2 regions of the Aquidulcibacter sp. genome follow, and region 1 is predicted to be linked to the other one. Evidence: predicted binding sites of a transcription regulator. Region 1 holds the regulator's gene; the other holds the start of a gene.
The links. Region 1 encodes LexA, which represses DNA repair genes until DNA is damaged. Its sites were predicted from a motif close to ATGTTCNCNANNTGTTCT; they were not measured.
Positions count from the first base shown of each region.

Region 2: a site for LexA is predicted at 6,078-6,095, ahead of ACOVRA_RS16430 (ImuA family protein). Genes of this name have one in related genera too.

Region 1 is NZ_JBMLTR010000009.1:29,950-40,470, forward strand. Features, by position in the region: gene ACOVRA_RS01475 (ABCB family ABC transporter ATP-binding protein/permease) at 1-1,118, opposite strand, end outside; gene ACOVRA_RS01480 (TIGR00730 family Rossman fold protein) at 1,282-1,836, shown strand; gene ACOVRA_RS01485 (TetR/AcrR family transcriptional regulator) at 2,361-3,155, shown strand; gene ACOVRA_RS01490 (TetR/AcrR family transcriptional regulator) at 3,152-3,904, shown strand; gene ACOVRA_RS01495 (TetR/AcrR family transcriptional regulator) at 4,004-5,629, shown strand; partial or broken gene ACOVRA_RS01500 (TetR family transcriptional regulator) at 5,723-5,938, shown strand; gene ACOVRA_RS01505 (TetR/AcrR family transcriptional regulator) at 6,101-7,306, shown strand; gene gltX (glutamate--tRNA ligase) at 7,303-8,637, opposite strand; gene lexA (transcriptional repressor LexA) at 8,859-9,551, shown strand; gene ACOVRA_RS01520 (VOC family protein) at 9,644-9,982, shown strand; gene dnaE (DNA polymerase III subunit alpha) at 10,368-10,521, opposite strand, start outside.
Region 2 is NZ_JBMLTR010000219.1:188,439-198,959, reverse strand. Features, by position in the region: gene ACOVRA_RS16445 (helix-turn-helix transcriptional regulator) at 1-388, opposite strand, end outside; gene ACOVRA_RS16440 (error-prone DNA polymerase) at 509-3,742, opposite strand; gene ACOVRA_RS16435 (DNA polymerase Y family protein) at 3,782-5,356, opposite strand; gene ACOVRA_RS16430 (ImuA family protein) at 5,277-6,047, opposite strand; gene ACOVRA_RS16425 (PAS domain S-box protein) at 6,293-8,869, shown strand; gene ssb (single-stranded DNA-binding protein) at 8,903-9,421, opposite strand; gene uvrA (excinuclease ABC subunit UvrA) at 9,709-10,521, shown strand, end outside.

The sequences.
Region 1 (10,521 bases):
CCATCATGCACAAAGGCGACGCGATCAAATTGCACCTCACCTTTACTGACATTCAAGGCGGGCGCGGCTGGCTTGTCAGCAATATCGGGCACTTCATCGAGCAGTGCATACATGGCTTCCATATCGATGGAGCTTTGTTTGATCTCGCGCCAAGCAAAGCCCAAGATATTCAGCGGCCCATAGAGGTTCAGCATCACCAATGTGACGGCGGCAATATCCCCTGCCCCCATCGTCCCGCGTGAGATCGCATAGCCGGCAGCCGCCACCATCGCCGCAAGGCCTAAGTTCTGGATAAAGCCTTGCGCGGCATTGAGGCCCTGTAAGGTGGCGTTCGATTGAACCGAAGCACGGGCATAGGTTCGCACCGCTTGATTGTAGCGCTCCGTCTCGCGCGCTTCGGCGGCAAAAGCTTTGACGGTCTCGAAATTCATCAAGGAATCGACCGCCCGACCTGTTGCTTCGCTATCGGCATCATTCATGTCGCGACGATATTGCAGGCGCCATTCCGTGATCGCCAAGGTGATGATCGTATAAACCACGACGGTCGATGCCGCGATCAAGGCAAAGAACCAACCATAGCGCACCCCGAGAACAACGGCTGCCATGACGAGCTCAATCAAGGTTGGTCCGATGTTGAAGGCGACAAAGCGGGTTAGAAAATCGATGGCGCGAACCCCGCGCTCAATCGTGCGCCACACCGCCCCCGTTCGCTTGGACTGATGAAATCGGATCCCAAGGGCATGTACATGGCCAAAGACGGCAACCCCTGCCCGCCTTTGGGCTTCCTCGCTAACGGGCTGGAAAATGGTGTCGCGCAATTGCGGCGCGCCAGAGCCCAAAAAGCGCATCAAGGCCCAAGCGCCAATCGCCATCAGAAACACGCTGTCCCAAGACGGATTGCTGCCGCTCGTGAGGCCATTGACGGCATCGGCGAGCACAAGAGGCGCCCCGACGATGAAAACCTTTGAAATCAGGGTCAGCCCCAATGCCAACCCGACGCGCACGCGTAGCTCGGTTGTATCAAGTCCACCGATCAATCGAACCAAGCGCGACAACGCACGACCGATGGGTGAAATCTCATTGGCTGCGTCGGCAGCGGTGCGTTCGCCTTTTCTCATAAAGAGCACATAGGCAATGTTGCGTCCGATTGAACAGCCCAAATGCGTTTGCTGGCAAGGCTTGATGCACAATTGTCAGGAAACATGCATATAGCCCACGCAAAATCATGTGTCGCACCAACCGAGTCGCGTGCATGTGTCAGAACGGCTTAAGGAGCAGGGCATGAGCAAACTGAAATCTGTCTGTGTCTATTGTGGTTCTTCCAACCTTGTGGACCCAGCTTACCTTGAGCTTGCCACCCAGATGGGCCAAGCAATCGCCAAGCGCGGCATTCGGCTCGTCTATGGCGGCGGCAATGTCGGTCTGATGGGGGCCTCCTCGCGGGCAGCCCATGAAGCCGGTGGCGAAGTCTTGGGGATCATGCCGCACTTTTTGACCAAGTGGGAAAAGCCCAATCCAGCTTTTGAAACGCGGATGGTGGAGACCATGCACGAGCGTAAATGGGGCCTGTTTGCAGAATCCGACGCTTTCATCGTTCTGCCCGGCGGCATAGGCACCCTGGAAGAAGTGGTTGAGACCCTGTCGTGGCAACGCCTCGAACTGCACCGCAAGCCCGTGGTGTTCGTTGGGCGCACATTCTGGCAGCCCTTTGTCGATCTGATTGAGGCAACCATTGTCACCAAATTCACGCCCGAGGCGTTCCGCAATTCCTTCTTTTGCGTGGACACACCAGAAGAAGCGTTGGATGGTTTAGCCGCCGCTCAAAGCAAGGCTTAACGCCCCTCTTACCGCAGTCGAAATCCGCCGCTTTTGGACGTCGCCAGAACATGGCGCGCCGGCCTTCGCGTGCGTGCTCAGCCACGGCCAAACTATCCCGCGAAAATCAGAAATACGCCAAAGTAAATTTGAGTATATTTTTCCTACATTGCGATTAAAGTTTGCAGCAAATAAATTTAAAATTTTATATTATACATTTCTGAGGGGAAATTAGCGAATTTTTAACGTGTAAGTCATTGAATTTACGATTATTTTAATCGTTAACTGTAATTGAATATTTATTTCGAATTTGATTCGTTTTATTCTTTGTACGGCAACAAAGTAAACACATTACTTTTTGGTATAAAGGCCAAGTCAACTCTTAAGATGCCCGCCTTTGCGGGGTGATTGAAAAGGGTGATCTGGAACAAAGCCAAGCGATCGTTCTAGGGCCATGAATGGCTCGCCTGAGGTCGAAAGGGGTGTGTGAACTTGGGAGCATGAGCACCAGCCGCAAAGCAGCTGGAGAATGAGGCTGTGGGTTGATGAAAATGGAAAATTTTACCTTCAAGCTAAGTGAGGTTGACGGCCCTGAGGGTAGCGCCTTGGCGTCCCAAATTGCCACCCCTGAAGGTGGACTGTATTTCGACAACCAAATCCGACGCTACCTCAAGGCCGCTGTGCGTCGAAACGATGCGAAGGCGCGCAATAACCGAACCCTTGCGAGCGTCCTGCAAGAATGGACCGAGGTGGGTTATCTGAAAGGGCAAGTGTCCAGCATCGCCAATCGGGCCGGTATGTCGACAGCAACCCTTTACCGAGACTTCCCCGACAAATCATTTCTGTTCCGCCAGGCCCTCCAATTTGGGCAGGCAATCCTGATTGAAGCGGTTTCGACCTATCCTTCGCACCCAAACCCGATCCGGGACTTGACGGGCATGCTGTGTAACCACGCCGAGACACTCGCCCATCCCGCCCCCCAGCAAATGTTACTGGCTCAACGCCTGATGCTGCTGGAGCCTGATTTGCAAAGCGCTGTCAGTGCGATTGCCGCCGAAAATCATGAAAAGCTCAAACAGGTCTGGTACGCAAAAATCCAAGCGCTGGTCGATAGCGGCTGGATCAAACTCGACCATATGGAATGGCAACGCTGTCGCTTGGTTGGCGCACTGGAAGCGCGGACTTTTGGCTGGTTTATGATGGGCCATGCGCCGCGTAGCCCGGCCATTAGCTGGGAGCACGATGCACACCAAGTCGTCCTGGATTTCTTCCGGCTCTATGGCACTGCGAAATTCGATGAACATCGCCGCCTCTATAATTGGGATTGGGGGCTGGTGTGACCACCTCGCAAGAGCCTAAGGATGTTGATGAATTCATTCTGCAACAGCTTGAACTTATGCTTTCACAAAAGGGCAATCGCTTAGATGCGACCAACCGTAAGCAACGCATTGCGGCGGCAGTTCATTTTGAAACGCTCTCCAAAAACTACACGCAACTCAGTGTGCCGGCCGTGGCAAAGCGCGCCGGCGTATCAACGGCGACGCTCTATCGGCTGTTTCCAGACGATAATTCGCTCTATGAGGCGGGCTACAATTTGGGTCTACAACAATATCTGGCTTGGCTATCCTATGATTTCGTCCATCCAAATCCACTCATGCGGTTAGCGACGTTATTGGATCGGCGCATTCAATGTTGGACGCGACCAAAGGCGATGGAAGCGCTGTCGCCGCTTTATTACATGATCTGCGACCGCGACCCGAAGCTGAGTGAGCGCGCCACGCCGGGCTTGAAGCTTTCGTCAGACTTCTGGCTTGGACAATTTAACAAGCTGAAGGCAGAGGGCTATCTCGACGCTGAGCCAGACTGGAACCTGATCGAGATCTTTTGGGGGCCAATCGAAAGCCTTCACTTCTATCCCATAGTTCTGACGGATGTGCCTTATGTGTCGCAGACATCTCGGTTCGAAGATTGCTGGCGGACGGTAGACGATTTTCTGACGCTCTATGGAACGCCTCATTTTCAGGCAAGTCGGAAAAAATTTAACTGGGATGCCGATTTGGCGGCATTTCGAACCACAAAGTCAGTATAAGGAACTTGCGATGATCAGCCTTTATCTTTCTACTCAACTCAATCGATTGTTGAACCATCTGGCCGGGCGGACAGAGGAAGCGCTCAAACGAGGCTAGGAATGAATGCTCCCTTTCCCCGTGCAGAACAGCACCGCTGTTTCGAGCAACAGATTCGCACCCAATTGGCGGTGCGGGTGCGCCGTCATGATGATGGCACGCGCTCTTATCTGATCCTTGCGGCTGTCCTACAGGAATGGGCGGAAGTCGGCCTCTTAAGCGCCCAAATGACAACCATTGCAGCCCGCGCCAAGGTTTCAACCGCGACGCTTTATCGCCTTTTCCCCAATCGCGATGACATGCATCTGGAAGCCCTAGCGTTAGGCCAACAATTGCTGGTCGAGGCGATGAAGAAGTGTGCAGTCCACCCCAATTCGGTGCGCGCACTCTTTGACCTTGCACATTATGTCACCGCAATTTTGCAAGAGCCCTATTTCAAGCAATTCTCTCTCAGCCAAACTTTTCTCGTGCGGATGGATTCCCCCGTCAAGGAACAAGCAAGCATTATCGCGGTGGCAGGCAATAGCGCTATCAAAAAATTCTGGCGCGACCGCATAGAGGCCTTGATTGCAGACGGCTTTGTTCGCGATGACTCACGCACTCACATGATTTTCCGCCTCATCGGCCCGATTGAGGCCAGGACTTTGCATTGGTATCAAAGCGGTCGCGGCACCTACCAGCCTGAAAAGAGCTGGCCCGTAGAGATCAATCGTATTGTTGAAGCATTTTTCGATATTTATGGGACGCAAAAGTATCATACTGCACGCAAGTCACTAGCTTGGGACTCGGAGAGCTTTGCCGCTGTCAATCCTCAGGGGATGACTGGTTCAGCGACGGCTGCAGATACGGTGATACCAGCCAAACGCCTCCTTCATCTCGATGCGCTTGAGCGCTCGGTTGCAGAGGGTCCGCTGCCTACCGACTTCATCGCCTTTGTTGAAGCGCAGCTCCAACAAATGCTGACACATACGAGCCATCGGCTCGACACGAGCGATCGCTATTTACGAATCGTCGCCGCGACCTTGTATGAAAATTATCTTTTCGGCTTTGAACAAATCAGCATGGCGGGCGTTGCAAAGCGCGCCGGCGTGTCGACTAAAACCCTCTATCAGACATTCCCCGATGACTTGAGACTCTATCAAGAGGCCCATAGTTTGGGTTTAGCTTTCTTCAGCGCTTGGGTGTCCCGCGATGTAGCTAACGCCAATCCTTTGAAGCGCGTTAGCGACTTCCTCAAAATCGCCGTCGACACTTATTTGGACCCCCGCAGCCTGCAGGTCAGCTCAATCCAATTTGGCCTGCTGGCCGATCAAGGGCGCGAGACAAAGCTTCACACCTCAAATTTCATCAAAAGCTATATTTTCGCCTTTTGGTCTCGTCGATTTAGTCGCCTAAAGGCGGAAGGCTACCTCCAAGGCGAGATTGACTGGGCCATGATCCACGCCCTTTATGGCCCCATCCAGAGCCTGTCTTGGGGGCACAAAAGCAACCTCGGAGCTACGCCTAAGCCCGAAGGCAACTGGGCCGAGGCCTGCTGGCAAGTCGCCGAAGACTTCTTCGTCATTTATGGCACCCCGCAATTCCACGCCAAACGAAAGGCATTGGGCTGGGACGCGGCCGAGGAGCCAGAACCCGACACCAACTCATCCAATGAAGTCATGGCTGTGGTTCGGACAAATGAAATTTAGATATCGCTTGGCGAGAACACGGAGCTAGGCATTTGTGGGATTTGTGGAACAAACTTCACGCATGAAAAACAACGGTTTCTAGGCGCTAAAACGATGGACATTCGCACCAAGCCCGCACCAAGGCGGTTGAAATTTGACGAGAGAATACAAGCGCTTTTGCTACCCCATGCCAAGCGCCAAGATGATATCACGCGCAAACAACGCATTTGCGCAAGCCAATTGATAGAGTGGGTCAGTTTTGGACTGGCCGCCACAAATATGGCACGAATTGCGGAACGGGCAGGCGTTTCAACGGCTACACTTTATCGTCTGTACCCTGACCGAAATTATCTGACGGTTGATGCTCTGAAACTCGGCAACAAGGTTCTTCTCGAGACCATTCAGGAAGCGCCGCGCCATCCCCACCCTTTCCGCGATTTGGTAGAGATTGTCGACCACCTCTTAGCGATCTACCGAGAGTCCAGCGTGCTCATGCTCTGGCACACGCAAGCTTTCACCCTACAAAGTGAGACAGAAATATTTGCTGACGTCCAAAATAATTCAGCCTTATTCATTCAAGAACTACAAGAATTCTTTTTCAATATAATTGATCGGTTAGTTGCGGACGGATTTATTCAAGATAACAATCGATTGAGCATGTTCTTACGAATTCAGGGAGCGATTGAAGACAGGACGGTTGAATGGCAGGGGCGATATAAAGTGCCGTTTCAACCCGTCGTCAGTTGGTCTGAAGAGGCAGTGAAAATCGCCGAAGAGTTCTTCATTGTCCATGGCACAGCTAAGTTTAGAGCCTTGCGGCAGCAGGGCCAAGTTGCTTGGTTGGATGGTAAAAGCCTGCAGAAAAAAGCGCTGGAACCGGTTGATGAAAAAAGGCTTCAGGCGTCGATTGATCGCCAACTCCCCTTTTTGAGAGACGTCGAAGCGTCGTTACGTGCCAAGCCAAGGCCTGCGACGTCGGACGCATTCATCTGGCAAGAATTAGAGAGATTCATGCCCAAAAGCGGCAATAGGTTAGACGCCAGCAATCGGCGCAGCCGCATTGTGGCTTCCGCCATTGTGGTCAATTATTCGCAAGGCTTCCAAAACGTTAATATGGCAGCAGTGGCCAAGCAGGCGGGTGTTTCGACGGCCACTCTCTATCGTCTTTATCCCGATGACAGAGCCCTTTACGAGGCCGCGCATGGGCTAGGGACCAGTTTTTATATGGCGTGGCTGGCACAGGAATCCACGTCCCCAAACCCCCTTGTGCAATTTTGCGAATACACCTCGATTTCAATTGAAACTTTCCTTGACCCGCGCGTCAAAAACGCCATCTCGATGGGGGCATTCACCAATGCGCTGCAGCAATTGGACGAACATCTCAGCATCGGCGACTTGATTGTTATTTATACGAATATGCTTTGGCGAAAGCGCTTCGCGAGACTCTTGGAGGAAGGCTTCATTGACCAACCGCCGAGTTGGGACATGCTGCACGCGCTGCAAGGCACGACCTCGGCCATTATCGGCCTCTATCTGAGGCACGGCATCCAGCTTCAACCAAATGGGTCATGGTTCGCCGAATGCCGGACTGTCGTCGACGACTTCTTCCAGATCTATGGCACCCCTCATTTCCATGCGATGCGCAAGAAAATGAGGTGGGATGACGCTTTAGAAGCCCATCGTGCCAAGTCGCCTTAAGAAGCTTTGCCCGCCAAACGGCTTGCCGCCCGCTCTGGGCCGATCAGCATAAAGATCAACTTCATTTCTGGCCCATGCTCTTGCCCTGTCAGCGCCTTGCGCAAGGGCATGAACAGGCCCTTGCCTTTCGCACCAGTTGCCGCCTTCACCGCCTCGGTAAAGCCTGACCAAGAGGTCTCATCATAGGGTCCAGCTGGCAAAAGGCCCGCCGCCGTGGCGATAAAGTCTGGCTCGTCAATTTGCGGCTCAATCGGGCCTTGGACGACACGTGCCCAGAGCGCCACATCATCAAACTTCGCGAGATTACCGCGCACCGCCAGCCAAAAGGCTTCCCCCAGATCGCACTCAATCGCGGCAAGGCGCGGCTGGATCGCCGCATAGTCCGCATGCTGCAGCAATTGCGCATCCAAACGGCGGACATCTTCAGGGTCGAAGCGGGCTGGTGCACGGCCGATCTTGCCAAAGTCAAAACCCGCCACCAGAGCGTCCAAATTATCAACCGCCTCAACCGGGTCAGAGGTGCCGATCCGCGCCATCAAGGACAGGACCGCCAAGGGCGCTACCCCCTGCTCACGAAGGCTTTCAACCGACAGCGAACCGATACGCTTCGACAAGGTCTCGCCATCGGCCCCCACCAAAAGCGGGAAATGGCCGAATTCAGGTCGGGAGCCGCCGGTCAAGGCTTCAAAAATCTCAGCTTGAGCGCCCGTATTGGTCACATGGTCTTCACCCCGGATCACATGCGTCACGCCCAAATCCACATCGTCCACGACCGATGGCAGCGTATAGAGATAAGCGCCATCTTCGCGGATCAACACGGGGTCAGACATAGAGGCCGTATCCACCGTTTGCTCGCCGCGGATCAAATCTTGCCAAGCAACCCGCTTGCCCGAGAGCTTAAAGCGCCAATGGGGCTTGCGCCCTTCGGCTTCAAAGGCGGCCTTTTCAGCGTCCGTCAGGGCAAGGGCCGCGCGGTCATACACCGGGGGCAATTTACGCGACAAAGCGATCTTACGCTTGCGGTCTAATTCTTCGGACGTCTCATAACAGGGATAGAGGAGGCCTGCCGCGATCAGCCGATCCCGCGCCTTGTCATACACGTCAAAGCGGGCCGATTGGCGCGCCTCTTCATCCCAGGTCAGGCCCAGCCATGTCAGGTCCGTCCGGATCCCGTCTTCATAGGCTTGGGTGGAGCGCGCCGTATCGGTGTCGTCAATGCGCAACAAGAAGGTGCCGCCATGTTGGCGCACAAACAACCAATTGCGCAATGCGGTGATCACATTGCCGACGTGGAGCTTGCCGGTGGGAGAAGGTGCAAATCTGACTTTCATGTTTCTTTCCTATCAGGGGTGACTTAGCAGTCATGGCCCCGACAGGCGAGAGGGGCATGTGCAGGTCAACCGTGCTTTGGCTGCGGAAAAATTTGCAGCGGACTATAGACGTAAAAACGGAACAGAGTTAGAACATCGCTGCTTTGTTCGTGCATCGTTCACGGTGCCATCGGATTTATAGGGGCCAAGCGTACACGCGCGCCACGAGATAGGGGGAATTGATGCTGACGTCCAAACAACGAGAGCTTTTGCTATTCATTCATGAGCGTCTCAAGGAAACAGGTGTCTCGCCGTCCTTTGACGAAATGAAGGATGCGTTGGACTTGGCATCGAAGTCGGGCATTCACCGCCTGATCACCGCTCTGGAAGAGCGTGGCTTTTTACGGCGTCTGGCGCACCGGGCACGGGCCTTGGAAGTGTTGAAACTGCCCGATAGCGCCACAACCGCCGCCCCACCCAAGGGCCGCCAGCCCTTTACGCCACTGGTCGTGGGCTCCACGCCCGCAAGTGCCGCACCACCTTCACCACCACGGGCAGCCAATGACATTGCGGTTCTGGGTCGGATTGCCGCCGGTGTGCCCATCGCGGCCATTCAGCATGAGATCGACCGGATTGCAGCCCCTGACCAACTAGACCCTGCCCTGCACTTTGCCTTGGAAGTCAAAGGCGATTCCATGATTGATGCTGGCATTCTCGAAGGTGACTTTGTCATCATCCGCCGCACCGATGACGCCCAATCAGGCGATATCGTGGTCGCTTTGGTTGATGATGAAGAAGCAACCCTGAAGCGCTTGCGCCGCCGCGGCCAGTCTATCGCTTTGGAAGCCGCCAACCCCCGTTATGAGACCCGCATCTTCGGGCCAGATCGCGTGAAGGTTCAAGGCGTGCTGGCGGGGCTTTATCGGCGGTACTAGGCGCTGTTGCTGGGCTGGCTTTGGGCGGCGCACCGGGCAACCAGCCTGCGGCGGACAACAAAAAAAACACGCACCCAAACTGTGGAGTTCAAATGATGTCTCGTATCTGCTATGTTGAATTACCCGCAGCCGACTTGCCCGCAACGCGCGCCTTTTATGGCGATGCGTTCGGCCTTGCCTTGACCGACTATGGCCCCAGCTATTCCTGCACGACAAATGGTGACGTCGACCTCGGCCTACAGGGGGACTTAAGCGAGGCCACTACCGCACCACTGGCCGTCATCGCCGTCGATGATTTGGAGGCTTGCCTTGAGGCGGTGACCCAGGCGGGTGGCGTTATCACCAAACCGCTATTTGCCTTTCCAGGTGGTCGCCGCTTTCACTTCCGCGATCCAAGCGGCAACGAGCTTGCCGCCCTGAAGGCAGACTGAAAGCAAGCCTCACCTCCTCGGTGTTGAGGGCCCTGCAGCTTCTTTCCACGAGCCAGCCCTGGCCGCAGGCTTTGCCTTTGCAAAGGCATAGTTCGAGTTTGTGTGTGAAAGGTGGGTGGGTGTGATGGACCGCGCAACACGAGTTGCGCTTGCCGCTGCGTACACATGCGCAGCTTCTGCTGCGCGGTCCTTTCGGCGCGCCATTTCGCAATAACAATTGTCGGGTGGCTTCAAGATGAGCAGAGCGACGCTTTGAGCCGTACCAAGTTATTTCAGGGAATACCTAAGCCCATTTTAGCGCTACCTTGGACCGCGCAACAAAAGTTGCGCATGCCACCGCGTCGACAGGCGCAGCCCTTGCTGCGCGGTCCTTGGCTAAGGTCCCCTAAAACTCCGCCACCAAATCCACGCCGGATGCGCTTTTCAAAGCCCGGCGTGCGGCGACATCGATGGGGAAGCGGCCGGGGGCTTGGATTTCGACTTCGCGGCCATCGGCCAGTTCGACGACGACGCGCAATTCGCCAAAGCTGGATGAGGTG
Region 2 (10,521 bases), on a different contig from region 1:
GTGGCCCATGGACGGGCGTGGTGATGCCATCGCGAAACCCTTGTTCGCGCGAGGCCCGCACAAAGTCGCGCTGTTCAGGGTTGCGGGCAGAGGCAAAAGCCCGTTGCCATTGGACAGAGCCCGCCCGTTGGATGGCCTGATTGCGGGCAGGGTCAGTCCGACAACTGGGCTCTGTGGCATATTGGCGTCGCCAAGTCGGGTCAAAATTGCCAAAGTTCAAAAGGCTGGTTGGATCCAACATCGGGTTGTGCGGCCCCGGGGCCAATTGATACCAGCCAAAGCCGCAAGCCTTGGCATAGGTGGTGAGGATGTGGTGGAGGTCGCCTTCACGCCTTGCGGCACGCAACTCGAGTAAAACCGCGGCAGTTAGGCTTTGAATCTGAGTCATCGCCGTCTCCGTTTGTGCTGCACTCTTCTGGTGCATTTAATAAGTTTATCAATTTTAGATAGAGTTTCTTGGTGGCGATAGGGGGGCGCTGTGTGTTTCCTCCGTTGCATGGGACCGCTCTCAGTGAAAATCGCGGCTATTGGCGAAGGCGCGGGTGGTCCGCTGTTGGGCGAGTGCACGATTATTGGCTTGAGTCAGCTTTGGATCTTCGCGCGGACTTTGATGTTCATCGGCGCGGGCCAGTGCTTGGGTGAAGCCTTGGCTGCCGTCGGACAATTCTGCCAGACGGGGGTTCAGATTGGTGACTCGGTCCGCGATCACATGGATGACGCCATGCTCTCGCTGCAGCCTGCCTCTGATGCCCATGAATTTTGCAGCCAAAGTCTCACGCCGGAACCGCTCAAAAATCTTTGGCCAAACAATCACATTGGCAGAGCCAAATTCATCTTCCAGCGTCACAAACAAGACGCCTTTAGCCGTACCGGGCTTTTGCCGCACCAAGACAAGGCCAGCAATATCAACGCGCGCGCCATTGGGGGCGGTCTTGAGCGCTTGGGAAGTCACAAAGCGCTTCTCGGTCAATTCAGCGCGGAAGAAGGACACTGGATGGGCTTTGAGACTGAGGCGCAGACGGGCGTAATCATGCACGACCTGTTCGCTCAGCGGCATCTCTGGCAGGGCAGGATCCACTTCTGGGCCATATTCGCTCGCATGCTCAAATAAGGGCAAGGCATGTTCAGCTAGGCCTTTGGCACGCCAAAGTGCTTGGCGGCGATCCAAGTTCAAGCTGCCCATCGCATCCCCATCAGACAGCAAATCCATCGCCCGACCATTTAAGCGCGCGCGCCGTTTCAGGTCTTCCGCATCGAGGAATCTTGCACCCCCAGCGCGGGCCGCAACCAAGCGGGCGGCATCGGCCTCCTTAAAGCCCTTAATCTCCCGCAGCCCTAGGCGCACGGCTTTACGGGCCTGCCCCGGACGCGCTTCCAACATAGTGTCCCAATCCGAAAAGCCGACGTCTGGCGGCAGCACCTCCACCCCATGCTCCTTGGCATCGCGCACCAATTGGGCAGAGGCATAAAAGCCCATGGGTTGAGCGTTGAGAATGGCGGCTAAAAAGACCTCGGGCCAATGCTTCTTCAGCCAAGCCGACACATAAACAATCAAAGCGAAACTGGCCGCATGGCTTTCAGGGAAGCCATATTCGCCAAAGCCCTCAATCTGGCGGAAACAACGCTCGGCAAAATCTTGCTCATAGCCATTGGCCACCATGCCATCGACCAAGCGTTTGCCAAATTCATGGATGATGCCGACTTTGCGAAAAGTTGCCATGGCGCGGCGTAAACGGTCTGCTTCAGAGGGTGTGAAGCCTGCCGCAACAATGGCGATGCGCATGGCTTGTTCTTGAAACAAGGGCACACCAAGGGTCTTGCCCAAAACGTCTTCCAGTGCCTTGGAAGGAAAGGTGACCTTCTCTTGGCCTTGGCGGCGACGCAAATAAGGATGGACCATATCGCCTTGAATGGGCCCGGGCCGCACAATAGCGACTTCAATCACCAGATCGTAAAAGGTGCGTGGGCGCAGCCGTGGCAGCATGGACATTTGCGCCCGGCTTTCAATCTGAAACACACCAACCGTATCAGCCGCGCAAATCATATCATAAACGGCGGGGTCTTCAGCTGGAATATCGGCAAGCCCCAGCCGCACGCCATAGTCGTGCTCTAAAAACTCAAAGGCGCGGGCAACACAGGTCAACATGCCCAAGGCCAGCACATCAATCTTCAAAATACCCAAAGCATCCAAATCATCCTTATCCCACTCCACAAAGGTCCGGTCTGGCATGGCGGCATTGCCAATGGGCACCACTTCATCGAGCGGCCCACGTGTGATGACAAAGCCACCAACATGCTGAGACAAATGGCGGGGAAATCCGTGCAGGGTGCGGGCCAGCATCATGGTCTGGGCAATCACGGGGGTCGTAATATCCAAACCTGTCATCTTGTGAATAAGGGCCGGATCAACCCCGCCGCGGCCCCAGCCCCAAACCGACTTGGCCAAAGCCTCTTGTGTATCCCCGCTCAACCCCATGACTTTGCCAACCTCGCGCAAGGAAGAGCGGCCACGATAGGAAATCACCACCCCAGCAATACCCGCCCGATGGCGGCCAAATTTGTCATAGATATATTGGATCACCTCTTCGCGGCGCTCATGCTCAAAGTCGACATCAATATCGGGTGGTTCGCGCCGCTCTGCTGAGATGAAGCGCTCAAACAAGAGGTCAACGCGGATGGGATCTACCGCCGTGATCCCTAAGCAATAGCACACCACCGAATTGGCAGCAGACCCCCGGCCTTGGCAGACAATGCCCCGGCTGCGCGCAAAGGCGACAATGTCATAAACGGTCAGAAAATAAGGCGCGTAACTCAATTCCGCGATCAGCGCATATTCATGATCCAAGGCCGCCCGCACCCGCTCTGGCACACCCTCAGGATAGCGGCCTTGCGCGCCCAATTCACTCAATCGAATTAAACTATCCATCGGGGTTTCCCCCCGTGCTACAACTTCATCGGGATATTCATAGGCCAGTTGATCTAGGGAGAAAGTGATCGCATCAAAAAGTTTCTTTTGCGCCTGAAGACAATCTTCAAACCCTTTGAAGAGGCGGATGATTTCTTCAGGGGGTTTCAGGCATTTTTCGCTATTTTGTAACCGCAAATAGCCCGCAGCTTCCAAAGTCGTCTTGGTGCGGATACAGGCCAAGACATCGGCCAACAGCCGGCGGTCTGGCGTGTGGAACAGTGCATCCATGGTGGCAATCAGGCGTGCGCGCGTGCCCTGAACCAGGCTCACCAGAGCGGCCAGACGTTGAAAGTCTGTACCGTCAAAAGGTCGGGTCGCGGCCACATAAAGGTCAGCGGTCAAGGGTGCGTCGGACAGGTGGGTCTGGGCTTTATCCAACCAAGCTTGGGTGAGGATGGGGGGTGGCACAAGGATGGCACAAGCCCCGTCCATGGCCTCCAACAGATCGGCTTTTTCTAGCGTGCAACTGCCCTTGCGCGAGCGGCGGTTGCCGCGCGTCAGACACCGGGTCAAGCGTCCCCAAGCCGCCCGGTCTTTGGGATAAAGGACGGTCTCAAATCCATCGGGCTCAACCAAGCGCGCACCAACGATCAACCGGATGCCGGCCTCTTTGGCGGCGACATGGGCCCGCACCACACCGGCGACGGTATTGATATCGGCCACGCCCAATCCTTGCAGCCCAAGGCCATGGGCCGCCCACACCATCTCATCGGGCTGGCTTGCCCCTTTCAGGAAGGAGAAACTGGTTGTCGCCAAAGGCTCAAAGATGCGCATGGACGCACCTCAATGGGATCAGCATTAAGTGAAGGGGCTTCATGCCGCACTCCCATGCACATACCATTTGGGATGATCGACTTTGCCGGGCAGGCCTTGGCGATAGAGCCAAAAGCGACGGCCCTCACTGGTCTCAATCCGGTAATAGTCGCGGTCATGGGCCTCGCCACAGGCAATACGCTCTGGCCCTTCGGCGCAAGCGACTTTGAAGGCTAAAGCGCGCCAGCGAAACAGGCGGGGTGGGCCGTCTGGTACTTCGGCGATGGCATCAATTGGTTCGGCGCGTTCTAACAGCAAAGCGGGGCGTCGCGCCGCCAAAGCTTCGGGGAAATGGCTCGCCTGCGGGCGTCGATCGGCAACCGCCACTTGGCGCACAGCCTGTTCGGGCACCCAATGGGCCACCGCCTCCATACGCGTCACCCGTCCAGCGCCTAAGCGGGCGGATAGGCGGTCAGCCAAACGATGGAGCGCATCGGCACTGGCCAAGGCCGCCGCAGCCACCGGGTCCAAGTCCATGACCTGGCCTTCCAATATTTCCACCACGGGCGCACAAATTTCAACCAGATCGACCCCAAAGCCTAAATCAAGCCCAGCGCCATTGGCCTCTGCCTCAATCCGTTCGCACAAGACCTTCGCCCACAAAACCGCGTCGCGATGGGCGCGCCCAGACCCGCCAACAAGCTGTAAGACGACCCCATCCACACGATAGAGATTGAGAACCAAGCGGCGTGCGCCTTCATTATAGGAGTCCAAAAGCGTGCACATTTCTCCTGCAGCCTTCGCCCCTGCCAGCTCCAAGCCTTGGCGGGTCATCAAGGGTTCGGCCAAGCGCAAGCGGATACGCCGCGGGATGATCTCCGCAACCGGGTCAATGGCTTCTTCCTCAAGCCCACGGGCCCGGTCCAAAGCGCGCACCAGATCAATACCAAACCGTCTGGCTAAAGCCGCCGACGATTGGGTGGCGACTTGGCCAATGGTCTTCAAGCCCAAAGCGCGCAAGCCCGTGGTCGTGCCGCTTGGCAGACGCAAAGCTTCCACCGGCAAAGCCCCAACCAAGGCGCGCAAAGCCGCTCCATCCGGCGCACTCAAACCATGGCGCGCCTCTGGCGCAAAGCGCGCCAAAGCAAAGGCCGCCCCCGGTGTCGCCGCGCAAGCTGCCCGCGCTGTCAGGCCCAAAGCCCGCATTTTGATGACCATATCGGCTAACATGGCGGCTTCACCCCCAAACAAATGGGCGCAGCCGGTAATGTCGAGGAAAAGCGCATGCGTGCCCTCAAGCCCTTTGACTGGCGCACAATATGGGCTCCACCGCATGGCCCAGCGTGCCAAAGCGGTCAGATCCTCACCCTCCCCCACGGGGTCACTATCGGCGACACAAACATCTGGCACCAAGGCCTTCGCCCCGGCCAACATCATGCCAGAGGATAGACCTGCCTCTTGCGCGGCACGATTGAGGGCAATGAGGCGAATTCCCCCGGCACTACGCGCAACCGTGGCGCACGGCTTAGCGCGCGAGAAACGTGTCCCATCGCCCTTAAGCAGAGAGGCGTTGCGGCTGAGGCGATCGGTTGGCCAGCGTGGCAGGCTGATACAGGCTATGCGTCGCATCATCATACTCCAAATCAAAGGATTGTGGACGCGCACCATTGCGGGCGCGTTCGAGGTGAAGTCTCCAAGCGGGGGGTCCAAGCCCCGGCAAAGCCGTCCCCAAGGGCACAGGGCGGCACGGTCGACTGGCGACAACCAGTCGCGCGCGTGCTGGCGCAAAAGCAGAGGTGCGCAGCCCTTGGACAGCCAGAACAAAACTATGGGCCTGCTCTGCCGCCAATTGGACCCGCCGTGCGCCGGCAAGGCTAAAGCCTGCTTTAGGGCCAGACAGAGCCAAAACACCGGCCAATCCAAAGGTTCGCGCCGCATCCTCCAGACAGGCATGAAAACCCTTCACATCCGGAGCACGCACCAACAAAATTCGCGATGGGCACACGCCAAGCTTCTGCAAACCCGGCCCATAAAGCTGCCCCCAAGCAGGCCCCCACCCCTGCCCGCGACTGGCATCTTCAATCACCACCAGATCGCCCGAGCGCTGCTGCAGCGCCTTGGCCAAACAGGCAAAAGCAAAGTGCAAGCTTGCAGGTTCATCCATGAAAGCAGCTGGAACCACTTCGGTCACAGCGCCCAAAGCCAATCCACCCCCCAAAGCTACGTCCAACCCGTCTGCACCTGTTGGCAAACAGCTCAAGGCCGGACGGCCCTCGGTCTCAATAGCCCGTATCTGGGTACGCAAAGCGGTCAAATCCGGTCTCATGGCTGGAACTCACACACCTTTCTGCTCTTTATGTTCTTGATTTGTTCTAATCACGAAGAAGCCAGTGAGTCGAGTCGGAAATCTGATGCCTTTTTGCGGGCATGTCCGATAATGACGTAGAACCGAAACGAGGATATCCCACATGCACAAACAACTAAAACCAAGGTAATCGGCTAAAATCGGCAATTTAACTCAACAGAAACACCATTCAGTCTATAAACAGTCCATCTGTTTAGGATGGCTGCATGAAATCGCTCCCCAGGTTACTGACTGTGACGTTTGCAATCCTGCTTCTAGCAGCGGCTTCGTCGTGGCAGTTTGCCTCCTATCGCGATATCAATACGCGACAGATTTTGTTCACCGAAGCTACCGGCGAGATCAATCGTCTCGACGAAGTGTTGACCATGTCTGCGCTCATGCATGCGACGACAGCCGACCCGAAATGGGCAAAGCGTTACGAAGACAATACCCCCCGCCTGGAAGCAGCCATTGTCAAAGCCACCTCCATCGGCCCCTTGGGCGTGAAAGAAAGCCTCGGCGAAGTTGATCTGGCCAATACCAAGCTCATCGATCTTGAACGCCTGTCCTTTGCTTTGGTGGCCGACGGCAAAAAAGAAGACGCCCTCAAAATTCTATCGTCGCAAGATTATGCCGATCAAAAAGCCACTTATACACGTGAAATCAAAAAGGCCTTGGATTCTGGTTCCGCCGATATTCAATCCGCCAAAGCGCGTATCCAGACAGGGTTTCTGGTCACGATTATCCTGGTTGGCATTGCTTTCATTTTGATATTCGAACTTTGGCGACAAGATCGCGAGATCGTCCAAAAAGAAAAGATCCGCTATCGAGAGTTTGCACGCTTTGCCGAATTAGCGCGCAACCCCGTGGTGCGGACCAATCAGAAGCGCGAAATCATTTGGGCGAATGACGCCTATCTTGCGCTAACGGGCTATAGCCGCGAAGAAGTTATTGGCAAAAAGCCGAGCCAATTGACCCTTGCTCCAGAAGCTGATGCGGAACAAGTCGCCCAATTGATCCGTGCCCTCAATCGCGGTGAAGCGGCTAGCGCCACACTTTTGAACCGCAGCAAAACCGGCCGCAATTATTGGGTTAATCTCGACATCCAGCCGCTCCATGATGACCAGAACCAACTTGAAGGATTTCAAGCGATTGAAACCGAGGTTACCGATCTGGTCGAAGCCCAACGTCGCGCTGATGATGCCTTGGCCAATCTCAATGCCTATCAATCTGCCCTAGACGAACATTCCATCATCTCAGTCGCTGACCAATTTGGTCGCATCGAGTTCGTCAATGACCGCTATTGCGAGATCAGTGGCTATAGCCGCGAAGAATTGATCGGGCAAAGCTATCAGTCCGTTCAGTCTGGTAAGCATGATCCATCCTATTTCCAGGGCATGCGCGACACGATCAATGCGGGTCAATCTTGGCGGGGGGAAGTGTGCAATCGCGCCAAGGATGGTTCAGAATTCTGGGTCGACGCGACGGTTGTGCCCTTACCGGCCACGCGCACCGAAGGCGCACGCTTTGTCAGCATCCTTTACGACATCACCGAGCGTAAACGCACCGAAACGGAACTCTTGGCCGCTCGCGAGCAGGCCGAAGCCGCCAATCGCGCCAAGAGTAGCTTCTTGGCCAATATGAGCCATGAAATCCGCACCCCCTTAAATGGCGTCATTGGTGTGGTTGGTGCCTTGTCACGCACCGAACTCACGCAGTCCCAGCGCGAAATGGTCGACCTCATTCAGTCGTCTGGCGAAACGCTTGAGCTTCTTTTGTCCGATATTCTTGATGTCTCGAAGATTGAAGCGGGCAAATTCACCCTGCAACCTGAACCGTTTGACCTGCGCGAAACCATTGAGGCGACAGCCCAAGTCATGGGCATACGGGCTGAAGAAAAAGGCTTAGGCTTCTATCTCCGATTTGGTCCCGGTACCGAAGGCTTGTTTGAGGGCGATGGCATACGCGTGAAACAGATTGTTTCGAACTTGGCCTCAAATGCGGTGAAGTTCACCCAAAAAGGTCAAATCGACATCAGTATCGCAGCTACAGACAAAGCGGATGGGTCATGCGAAGTCATGATCAGCGTGAAAGACACAGGCATTGGCTTTGACGAGCAAACGAAACAACGCCTGTTTGCACGGTTTGAACAAGCAGACGCCTCCATTACCAAGAATTTTGGTGGCACAGGTCTCGGCCTGTCGATCTGCCGCACCTTGACCGACATGATGGGCGGCCAATTCCTCGTAACCTCCGAAGCCGGGATTGGTAGCCTCTTCTCCGTTATCTTGCCTTTGCCACGGGTCCATCCCGAAGCGTTTGCCCGCACTGAGCGAGCAGGGGCAAGCACCACGCCGACCGCCGTCCTGCCGCATACCGCCAGCCGTTCCATCTTGTTGGCCGAAGATCATCCAGTCAATCAACGCGTGATTGCGATGATCCTTGAGCCCCACGGCATCGCACTGACCATCGCCCAAAACGGCCAGGAAGCCGTTGAGATGTGGCAAAATGCACACTTTGATCTTGTGCTGATGGACATGCAAATGCCGGTTATGGATGGTCTGTCAGCGACCAAACAGATCCGCGAGATTGAACGCAGCAAAGGCTTGCAACGCACGCCAATCGCCATGGTAAGCGCCAATGCGATGAAAGAACACATCACCCAGTCCTTTTGGGCTGGCTGTGACTTCCATATCGCGAAGCCCGTCACACCTGAGGCCTTGCTCAAAGGTATAGATGCGACACTGGAGGCCTGTGAGGCAAACGAACACACAGGCAGCGGCAAGGCAAAGACGAAAGCCTAAGCCTAAGCCACTCGCGATTTGCGCTGCATGGGATCAGAACGGGATATCGTCCTCAAGGTCGGCCGCAAAGGAGCGCTTCTCGCCTTGAACCGCGCGAGGTGCCGAAGATCCCCCGCCAAAGCCACCGCCATTGCCGCCCATTGAACGGCCACCGCCAAACCCACCTTCAGAGCGGTCTTCGACCATGTCGCCGCCACCGGAACGACCATCCAGAATGGTGATTTCGCCTTTGAACCGGCCAATGACCACTTCAGTCGAATAACGCTTTTGGCCGGCCTGATCAGTCCATTCACGGGTCTGCAACTGGCCCTCAACATAGACCTTGCTGCCTTTTTTGACGTAATTCTCGACGACCTTCACCAGATTGTCGTTACGCACGACGACACGGTGCCATTCGGTCTTTTCTTTCTTCTCGCCGGTGGCTTTATCGTTCCAGCGCTCACTGGTTGCGACCGAAAACTCTGCGATGCGATCCCCGGACGGAAAGGACTTAATCTCAGGATCGCGCCCCAAGTTTCCAACCAAGATCACTTTGTTCACGCTGCCCGCCATTGCCCTAACTCCGTCTTTTTTGCCGTTGGCGACTCATCCTGTCGCGTCTTGGCATCGTATCCATTTGAAACTGACGCTACAGGTCTCATGTCCAAACCAGAAGAGAGGGGCGACACTCAAACCGCCTCGCCTTGTGGATAAGCATGTAAAACTGTGCATGCCGTGGACAAGCGTAAGATGTTCACATAATGTTCTATTCGTCAAGCTGGTTCGCACGCGCTAATCAGGGCGACATTGTTTTGGCTTTGGGGCTTGTGGCTCTGAGGTTTGCGTAATCAAGGTCACACATGTCTGAATCGCCTGTTATCCGTGTGCGCGGCGCGCGCGAACACAATTTGAAGAATTTCACGGTTGAGATCCCTCGCGGTGAGTTGGTGGTCATCACAGGCCTATCTGGGTCGGGCAAAAGCTCGCTCGCCTTTGATACCATCTATGCCGAAGGCCAAAGGCGCTATGTCGAAAGCCTGTCGGCCTATGCGCGCCAGTTCCTCGAGCTGATGCAAAAGCCGGACATGGATTCAATTGAGGGCTTGTCGCCAGCCATCTCGATTGAGCAGAAGACGACCTCGAAAAACCCACGCTCCACCGTCGGCACGGTGACTGAGATATACGACTATATGCGCTTGCTTTGGGCGCGCATTGGCGTGCCCTATTCGCCAGCAACCGGCCTGCCGATCGAAAGCCAGACGGTCAGCCAAATGGTGGATAAGATCAAAGTCCTGCCAGAGGGCACGCGCTTGTTCTTGTTGGCCCCCGTGGTGCGCGGCCGAAAGGGTGAGTTTAAGACCGAGTTCAAAAGCTGGATCAAGCAAGGCTTTGTACGCGCCAAAATCAATGGTGAGTATTATGAGCTGGAAAATGCCCCTGATCTCGACAAGAAACTGAAGCACGACATTGATGTGGTTGTTGACCGCATCGCTGTTCGCGCTGGCATTGAACAGCGCCTAGCCGAAGGCTTTGAGACCTGTTTGCGCTTAGCCGATGGGATTGCCTTAGCCGAATTTGCCGATGAAAAGGACGAAAAAGGTGCGGCAAAGCGGATGCTATTTTCGGCCAAATTCGCCTGCCCCGTATCGGGTTTTACCATCCCGGAGATCGAG